DNA from 2 places in the Planococcus antarcticus DSM 14505 genome. Region 2 is predicted to be linked to the other one. Evidence: a T-box and tRNA genes for the amino acid it is inferred to sense, from the RefSeq annotation. Region 2 holds a T-box; the other holds one or more tRNA genes.
The links. A T-box is a leader RNA that pairs with one kind of tRNA and senses whether it is charged. The one in region 2 lies ahead of leuS (leucine--tRNA ligase), so its partner is inferred to be a tRNA-Leu.
Positions count from the first base shown of each region.

Region 1 (4,729 bases), 1.2 Mb from region 2:
AGGGCGTTGAAGTCAGACCGGAAGGACTGGTGGAGCGCTTAGAAGTGAGAATGCCGGTATGAGTAACGAAAGACGGGTGAGAATCCCGTCCACCGAATGCCTAAGGTTTCCTGAGGAAGGCTCGTCCGCTCAGGGTTAGTCGGGACCTAAGTCGAGGCCGATAGGCGTAGACGATGGACAACAGGTTGATATTCCTGTACCACCTCCCCGCCGTTTGAGCAATGGGGGGACGCAGAAGGATAAGGAGAGCGTGCCGTTGGTTGTGCACGTCCAAGCAGTGAGGCGTGGAATGAGGCAAATCCCATTCCTGATACGTTGAGCTGTGATGGCAAGAGGTTTACCTCAGAGTCCCTGATTTCACACTGCCAAGAAAAGCCTCTAGCGAGGCGGGAGGTGCCCGTACCGCAAACCGACACAGGTAGGCGAGAAGAGAATTCTAAGGTGAGCGAGTGAACTCTCGTTAAGGAACTCGGCAAAATGACCCCGTAACTTCGGGAGAAGGGGTGCTCTGGTAGGGTGAATAGCCCGAGAGAGCCGCAGTGAATAGGCCCAGGCGACTGTTTAGCAAAAACACAGGTCTCTGCAAAACCGTAAGGTGACGTATAGGGGCTGACGCCTGCCCGGTGCTGGAAGGTTAAGGGGAGTGCTTAGCGCAAGCGAAGGTGCGAACTGAAGCCCCAGTAAACGGCGGCCGTAACTATAACGGTCCTAAGGTAGCGAAATTCCTTGTCGGGTAAGTTCCGACCCGCACGAAAGGCGTAACGATCTGGGCACTGTCTCAACGAGAGACTCGGTGAAATTATAGTACCTGTGAAGATGCAGGTTACCCGCGACAGGACGGAAAGACCCCGTGGAGCTTTACTGTAGCCTGATATTGAATTTTGGTGCAACTTGTACAGGATAGGTAGGAGCCTTAGAGCCCGGAGCGCCAGCTTCGGAGGAGGCGTCGGTGGGATACTACCCTGGTTGTATTGAAATTCTAACCCACATCCCTGATCGGGATGGGAGACAGTGTCAGGCGGGCAGTTTGACTGGGGCGGTCGCCTCCTAAAGAGTAACGGAGGCGCCCAAAGGTTCCCTCAGAATGGTTGGAAATCATTCGCAGAGTGTAAAGGCAGAAGGGAGCTTGACTGCGAGACGTACAGGTCGAGCAGGGTCGAAAGACGGGCTTAGTGATCCGGTGGTTCCGCATGGAAGGGCCATCGCTCAACGGATAAAAGCTACCCCGGGGATAACAGGCTTATCTCCCCCAAGAGTCCACATCGACGGGGAGGTTTGGCACCTCGATGTCGGCTCATCGCATCCTGGGGCTGTAGTCGGTCCCAAGGGTTGGGCTGTTCGCCCATTAAAGCGGTACGCGAGCTGGGTTCAGAACGTCGTGAGACAGTTCGGTCCCTATCCGTCGCGGGCGCAGGAAATTTGAGAGGAGCTGTCCTTAGTACGAGAGGACCGGGATGGACACACCGCTGGTGTACCAGTTGTTCTGCCAAGGGCATCGCTGGGTAGCTATGTGTGGCCGGGATAAGTGCTGAAAGCATCTAAGCACGAAGCCCCCCTCAAGATGAGATTTCCCATTGCGCAAGCAAGTAAGATCCCTCAAAGACGATGAGGTAGATAGGTTCGAGGTGGAAGCGTGGCGACACGTGCAGCTGACGAATACTAATCGATCGAGGACTTAACCAAACAATGTATCATGAAGGAATTTCAATGGGTCAATGTCGTTTATCCAGTTTTGAAAGAATAAGGAAAAGTTTTTTTATGAAAAAGCTTGTAAAAACCTGTGAGATTGGTATAATCAATCTTGTCTTTCAAAACCAAATAGTCCAGTGATGATGGCAAAGAGGCCACACCCGTTCCCATCCCGAACACGGCAGTTAAGCTCTTTTGCGCTGATGGTAGTTGGGGGTTTCCCCCTGTGAGAGTAAGACGTCGCTGGGCATACTTATCGGAGGATTAGCTCAGCTGGGAGAGCATCTGCCTTACAAGCAGAGGGTCGGCGGTTCGATCCCGTCATCCTCCACCATTTTTTCTTTCGCCGGAGTAGCTCAACTGGTAGAGCAACTGACTTGTAATCAGTAGGTTGAGGGTTCAAGTCCTTTCTCCGGCACCACTCACGTAAATGAGCCATTAGCTCAGCTGGTAGAGCATCTGACTTTTAATCAGAGGGTCGAAGGTTCGAATCCTTCATGGCTCACCATTTTAATTGAATCATTGCCACGCGGGTGTGGCGGAACTGGCAGACGCACTAGACTTAGGATCTAGCGCCTTCGGGCGTGGGGGTTCGACTCCCTTCACCCGCACCATTTTTGCGGAAGTAGTTCAGTGGTAGAACGCCACCTTGCCAAGGTGGAGGTCGCGAGTTCGAACCTCGTCTTCCGCTCCATATTTTTTTTGCACATTATACCGACCCTTAGCCGGGGTGGCGGAACTGGCAGACGCACAGGACTTAAAATCCTGCGGTAGGTGACTACCGTACCGGTTCGATTCCGGTCCTCGGCACCATTTATGCAAACCAGATGAATCCCTTATATGCGCCCGTAGCTCAATTGGATAGAGTACTTGACTACGAATCAAGCGGTTAGAGGTTCGAGTCCTCTCGGGCGCACCATATTTTTACACTCAGCAACTCAGTTCGGGAAGTAGCTCAGCTTGGTAGAGCACTTGGTTTGGGACCAAGGGGTCGCAGGTTCGAATCCTGTCTTCCCGACCAAACAATGGGGCCTTAGCTCAGCTGGGAGAGCGCCTGCCTTGCACGCAGGAGGTCAGCGGTTCGATCCCGCTAGGCTCCACCATTTTTAAAAATATTGAACCTTGAAAACTGAACAGCAAAACGTCAACGAAAGACGTCACGAGCACGACTTTTGCGAAGGTTGCCACCGGCAATTGGAGCAGAGTTGTTCATCTACTCGGTGTTCGTGACTACAACTTACTGATCAGCTTTGTGCAGATCAAGCCATCTTCGGATGGTGCCAGCAACAACTAGAGCAGTCAAATGTTCTCTATAATGGAGAGTTTGATCCTGGCTCAGGACGAACGCTGGCGGCGTGCCTAATACATGCAAGTCGAGCGGAACCAGAGGAGCTTGCTCCTTCTGGTTTAGCGGCGGACGGGTGAGTAACACGTGGGCAACCTGCCCTGCAGATCGGGATAACTCCGGGAAACCGGTGCTAATACCGAATAGTTTGTCGCCTCTCCTGAGGCGGCACGGAAAGACGGCATCTCGCTGTCACTGCAGGATGGGCCCGCGGCGCATTAGCTAGTTGGTGGGGTAATGGCCTACCAAGGCGACGATGCGTAGCCGACCTGAGAGGGTGATCGGCCACACTGGGACTGAGACACGGCCCAGACTCCTACGGGAGGCAGCAGTAGGGAATCTTCCGCAATGGACGAAAGTCTGACGGAGCAACGCCGCGTGAGTGACGAAGGTTTTCGGATCGTAAAACTCTGTTGTGAGGGAAGAACAAGTACCAACTAACTACTGGTACCTTGACGGTACCTCACCAGAAAGCCACGGCTAACTACGTGCCAGCAGCCGCGGTAATACGTAGGTGGCAAGCGTTGTCCGGAATTATTGGGCGTAAAGCGCGCGCAGGCGGTTCTTTAAGTCTGATGTGAAAGCCCACGGCTCAACCGTGGAGGGTCATTGGAAACTGGAGAACTTGAGTGCAGAAGAGGAAAGTGGAATTCCATGTGTAGCGGTGAAATGCGTAGAGATGTGGAGGAACACCAGTGGCGAAGGCGACTTTCTGGTCTGTAACTGACGCTGAGGCGCGAAAGCGTGGGGAGCAAACAGGATTAGATACCCTGGTAGTCCACGCCGTAAACGATGAGTGCTAAGTGTTAGGGGGTTTCCGCCCCTTAGTGCTGCAGCTAACGCATTAAGCACTCCGCCTGGGGAGTACGGCCGCAAGGCTGAAACTCAAAGGAATTGACGGGGGCCCGCACAAGCGGTGGAGCATGTGGTTTAATTCGAAGCAACGCGAAGAACCTTACCAGGTCTTGACATCCCGCTGCCCGGTGTAGAGATACGCCTTTCCCTTCGGGGACAGCGGTGACAGGTGGTGCATGGTTGTCGTCAGCTCGTGTCGTGAGATGTTGGGTTAAGTCCCGCAACGAGCGCAACCCTTGATCTTAGTTGCCAGCATTTAGTTGGGCACTCTAAGGTGACTGCCGGTGACAAACCGGAGGAAGGTGGGGATGACGTCAAATCATCATGCCCCTTATGACCTGGGCTACACACGTGCTACAATGGACGGTACAAAGGGCTGCAACCCCGCGAGGGCAAGCCAATCCCAGAAAACCGTTCTCAGTTCGGATTGCAGGCTGCAACTCGCCTGCATGAAGCCGGAATCGCTAGTAATCGTGGATCAGCATGCCACGGTGAATACGTTCCCGGGCCTTGTACACACCGCCCGTCACACCACGAGAGTTTGTAACACCCGAAGTCGGTGAGGTAACCCTTGTGGAGCCAGCCGCCGAAGGTGGGACGGATGATTGGGGTGAAGTCGTAACAAGGTAGCCGTATCGGAAGGTGCGGCTGGATCACCTCCTTTCTAAGGATAAATTCGGAACCGAGGTTTTCTCGGGGTTGACGTTTTGCGTTCAGTTTTGAAGGTTCACCTTCAGGCGGCAACGCCTTTTTTTGTGACTTTCAATCTTGTTCTTTGAAAACTGGATAAAATGACATTGAAACAAAAATGAAGCAATTCATGTACGCTTGGCACTTGGT
Region 1 covers NZ_CP016534.2:92,622-97,350, forward strand. The annotation lists rRNA gene BBH88_RS00410 (23S ribosomal RNA) at 1-1,683, shown strand, start outside; rRNA gene rrf (5S ribosomal RNA) at 1,823-1,938, shown strand; tRNA gene BBH88_RS00420 (tRNA-Val) at 1,948-2,023, shown strand; tRNA gene BBH88_RS00425 (tRNA-Thr) at 2,035-2,110, shown strand; tRNA gene BBH88_RS00430 (tRNA-Lys) at 2,122-2,197, shown strand; tRNA gene BBH88_RS00435 (tRNA-Leu) at 2,219-2,303, shown strand; tRNA gene BBH88_RS00440 (tRNA-Gly) at 2,309-2,383, shown strand; tRNA gene BBH88_RS00445 (tRNA-Leu) at 2,414-2,502, shown strand; tRNA gene BBH88_RS00450 (tRNA-Arg) at 2,532-2,608, shown strand; tRNA gene BBH88_RS00455 (tRNA-Pro) at 2,634-2,710, shown strand; tRNA gene BBH88_RS00460 (tRNA-Ala) at 2,717-2,792, shown strand; rRNA gene BBH88_RS00465 (16S ribosomal RNA) at 3,002-4,553, shown strand.
Region 1: it has a tRNA-Leu gene. The T-box ahead of leuS (leucine--tRNA ligase) is inferred to sense a tRNA for this amino acid. The anticodon was not compared.

Region 2 (4,729 bases):
TTACAATTCTGCAAAAGAAGCAGTTGAACAAATTCCAGATGGTGCCACGATTATGGTGGGCGGTTTTGGATTAGTAGGCATACCTGAACAGTTAATTTTAGCACTTGTCGATAAAGGGGTTACCGATCTAACCGTCATTTCTAATAACTGCGGCGTAGACGAATGGGGCCTAGGACTGCTACTTAAAAACAAACAAATAAAAAAAATGATCGGTTCTTATGTGGGCGAAAACAAAGAATTCGAACGCCAAGTACTGTCGGGTGAAATCGAAGTGGAATTGACGCCGCAAGGAACACTTGCTGAAAAAATGCGTGCAGGTGGAGCTGGAATTCCAGCATTCTTTACACCAGCTGGCGTTGGCACAACGGTTGCAGATGGCAAAGAAATCCGCGAGTTTGACGGGAAAGAACATGTACTTGAACACGCATTACGAGCTGACTTTGCTTTAGTGAGAGCACATAAAGCCGATAAAATGGGCAATCTTGTTTATAATAAAACAGCACAAAACTTCAACCCGCTCGCTGCAGCAGCTGGGAAAATTACCATTGCGGAAGTAGAAGAAATTGTGGAAATCGGTGAGATTAACCCGAACCATGTTCAAACACCAAGCATTTATGTACAAGGTTTGCTTCAAGCAGATCAGGAAAAACGCATCGAACGTCTTACAACGCGTACTGTTTAAGGAAGGGTGGAGAAACGCTTGGATAAACAACTAGTCAGAGAACGAATTGCAAAACGCGCTGAAAAAGAGATTAACGATGGCGATTACGTTAACCTAGGAATTGGCATGCCAACTTTGGTTGCTAATTTTATTTCCGATAACAAAAGTGTCGTGCTTCAATCAGAAAATGGACTTTTAGGAATCGGCCCTTATCCGACTGAAGAAAATGTAGATCCGGATTTAATCAATGCTGGAAAAGAAACCGTAACGACAATCCCGGGCTCGGCTTTCTTTACCAGTGCGGAATCTTTTGCGATGATTCGCGGCGGTCATATTGATGTCGCGATTCTTGGCGGGATGGAAGTAGCTGAAAACGGCGACTTAGCCAACTGGATGATTCCCGGTAAAATGATCAAAGGCATGGGCGGCGCGATGGATTTAGTCCACGGCGCGAAAAAAGTCATCGTCATTATGGATCATGTGTCTAAAGACGGTTCTGCTAAAATCAAAAAGCAATGTGACTTGCCGTTAACTGGCAAAGGCGTAGTCAATAAAATCATTACAGAACGTGCAGTAATCGAAGTAACAGAAGATGGCCTAGTGTTGTCTGAGGTATTCGAAGGCTTTACCGTTCAAGATATCATCGATTCTACGGACGCGCCGTTGAATACAGAAAACGTCGAAGTTTCTTAGGCTATTGCCAAAAAACGGCGGGTCGTCTAAAATAGAGACAATAGCCAATGACAGTGAAGAGGACTAGTAGTTTGTGTATTTTTGACAGAGAGCCGGTGCGTGGTGCAAGCTGGTAAAATGCGCAAGTGAACTCACCTTGGAGTCCGTGTATGTGAAACTAAGTAAGATACACCGTTTTCCGCGTTAAGGAGTCAAGTTGAGCGAGCAATCGCTAATTTGGGTGGTACCGCGGGAAAATCCCGTCCCTTATTTTTAAGGGACGGGATTTTTTTATTTTGAGGAGGAATCGGAAATGACATTCAATCACAAGCTAGTTGAGAAAAAATGGCAAAAATATTGGCAAGACAATAAGACGTTTAAAATGGTGGACGACCCATTAAAACCGAAATTCTATGCACTAGATATGTTCCCGTATCCATCAGGCGCCGGACTTCACGTAGGACATCCAGAAGGCTATACGGCGACGGACATTTTAAGCCGTGTCAAACGCATGCAAGGTTATAACGTGTTGCATCCGATGGGCTGGGATGCATTTGGACTGCCAGCAGAACAATATGCGCTCGATACCGGAAACGACCCAGCTGAATTTACGGCTAAAAACATCGCAACGTTCAAGCGTCAAATTCAAGAACTTGGATTTTCATATGACTGGGACCGCGAAATCAACACAACGGATCCGTCTTATTATAAATGGACACAATGGATTTTCATTCAATTGTATAATAAAGGACTGGCTTATGTAGACGAAGTAGCGGTTAACTGGTGCCCGGCACTTGGAACTGTTCTTGCAAATGAAGAAGTAATCGATGGCAAGTCAGAACGTGGAGGTCATCCAGTTGAACGTCGTCCGATGCGCCAATGGGTATTGCGTATTACGGAATATGCGGACCGTTTGCTTGAAGATTTGGATGACTTGGATTGGCCGGAAAGTCTGAAAGACATGCAACGCAACTGGATTGGTAAATCAGAAGGAGCAGAACTGGAGTTCCAAGTAGCGGACACAGAACATTCTTTCCGTGCATTCACGACACGCCCAGATACGATTTTTGGCGCAACTTACGCGGTACTAGCGCCAGAACATAAATGGGTAGCTGCGATTACAACAGCGGATCAAAAACAAGCTGTCGACAAATACGTCGATGACGTTAAAACAAAAAGTGACTTGGAACGTACTGATTTGGCGAAAGACAAATCAGGTGTCTTCACAGGCGCGTATGCAACCAATCCAGCGAGCGGTGAAAAAATGCCGATTTGGATTGCCGATTATGTCTTGGCAACTTATGGAACGGGCGCAATTATGGCAGTTCCTGCTCACGACGAGCGCGATTACGAGTTTGCCAAGCAATTCGATTTGCCGATTGTGGAAGTTGTGTCAGGCGGCAATATCGAAGAAGAAGCATATGCTGGTGACGGTGAATTGATCAATTCCGACTTCCTAAACGGTTTGAATAAAAAAGAAGCGATTGAAAACGCGATTGCTTGGCTAATTGACAAAAAAGTCGGCGAAAAGAAAATCACTTACCGCTTGCGTGACTGGTTGTTTAGCCGTCAGCGTTACTGGGGCGAGCCGATTCCAATCATCCACTGGGAAGATGGCACAATGACACCCGTTGAAGAAAAAGATTTGCCATTGATGCTGCCGGTAACAAAGGATATTAAGCCGAGCGGAACAGGGGAGTCGCCACTTGCCAATATTACCGACTGGGTCAATATTGTTCACCCAGAAACGGGCATGAAAGGGCGCCGCGAAACCAACACGATGCCGCAATGGGCAGGAAGCTGCTGGTATTACTTGCGCTTTATCGATCCAACGAATGACGAAATGTTGGCAGATCCAGAACTATTGAAACGCTGGTTGCCGGTAGATGTTTATATCGGCGGCGCAGAGCATGCTGTACTTCATTTGCTGTATGCACGTTTCTGGCATAAAGTGCTTTACGATATCGGAGTAGTATCGACAAAAGAGCCTTTCCAGAAATTGTTTAACCAAGGCATGATTTTGGGCGAAGGCAACGAAAAAATGTCGAAATCCAAAGGCAATGTCGTGAACCCAGACCAAATCATCGAAAGCCACGGAGCAGATACATTGCGTATGTACGAAATGTTCATGGGTCCACTAGAAGCATCGATTGCATGGTCGACAAACGGACTAGACGGCTCCCGCCGATTCCTAGACCGCGTTTGGCGCTTGTTGATGGACGAAGAGCAATTGAGCGCGAAAGTAACCGATGCTAACGACGGCAAGCTGGAAAAAGTCTATCATCAAACAGTCAAAAAAGTAACGGACGATTTCGAAGGGCTGCGTTTCAACACAGCTATTTCACAAATGATGATGTTCATCAATGAAGGCTATAAAGTCGATTCGATTCCGACAGAATATGTAGAAGGCTTTGTAAAATTGCTATCGCCAATCGCACCTCATGTAGCAGAAGAGCTATGGGAGAAATTGGGTCACGAAGGATCAGTATCATATGAAAACTGGCCGCAATTTGATGAGTCAAAAATGGTCGACGATGAAGTCGAAGTTGTAGTTCAAGTAAACGGCAAAGTGAAAACTAAGCTAATCATCGCTAAAGACAGCTCAAAAGAACAGCTAGAAACAGCTGCACTTGCAGACGAGCACGTCCAAAAAGCGGCTGACGGCAAACAAGTACGCAAAGTCATCGTCATTCCAGGGAAATTGGTCAATATTGTTGTAGGTTAAAGAAAAGCGGAGTCTTCCGGGAGTTCCGACAGGTTTAAGGAGGACCGGCGAAGTGGCGTTGTTTGCCACACAGCCGGGCTGATTTAAGGCCCGAGGAGCTGGAAGACGGAGTCTGGACAAAGAAAAGCGGAGTCTAGACATAAAAAAATGCAAAACCTTCCAGGAGCATTTTAAAAATTAAATAACAAAAGAGGCAGACCGGATTTTCTCTGGGCTGCCTCTTTTGGATTGTTATAAGTAAATTGTTATTTCTTGTAAATCGCGCTAGCCGCTTTGGGCATGGCCCCCGCAAGAAACCAGAAAAACCACCCGTATTCTTGCTTCGTCTAGCCCGTGGACGCGCCATCGCTGAGAAATTTGGTTAAATAAATGCGAGCTTTTAAGTTTCTGGGTTTCTCATGAAACCAAATGAGAAGTGAGTTTGGACATAACCTTTTCACTCAGGTTGACTTAGTGATGCAAAAAATTGAATGATGACCTTTAGAAGAAAGAGCGGAAGGTGGCGAAGAGCTAAGATATGCTCCTGCATCGCTTCGCTAGCTTTGTCGCAAAGCCATTACCCGAATTTCATTCGTTTAATGACTTTCCTGCGGGAATGGTGAAATCCACTCGGGCAATAAGGCCGATTTAGTTCGGCATTAGCCTGCGGAAAGCGACCACCTGGAGCGATT
Region 2 covers NZ_CP016534.2:1,340,311-1,345,039, forward strand. The annotation lists gene BBH88_RS06755 (CoA transferase subunit A) at 1-682, shown strand, start outside; gene BBH88_RS06760 (3-oxoacid CoA-transferase subunit B) at 701-1,354, shown strand; T-box leader at 1,399-1,604, shown strand; gene leuS (leucine--tRNA ligase) at 1,647-4,058, shown strand.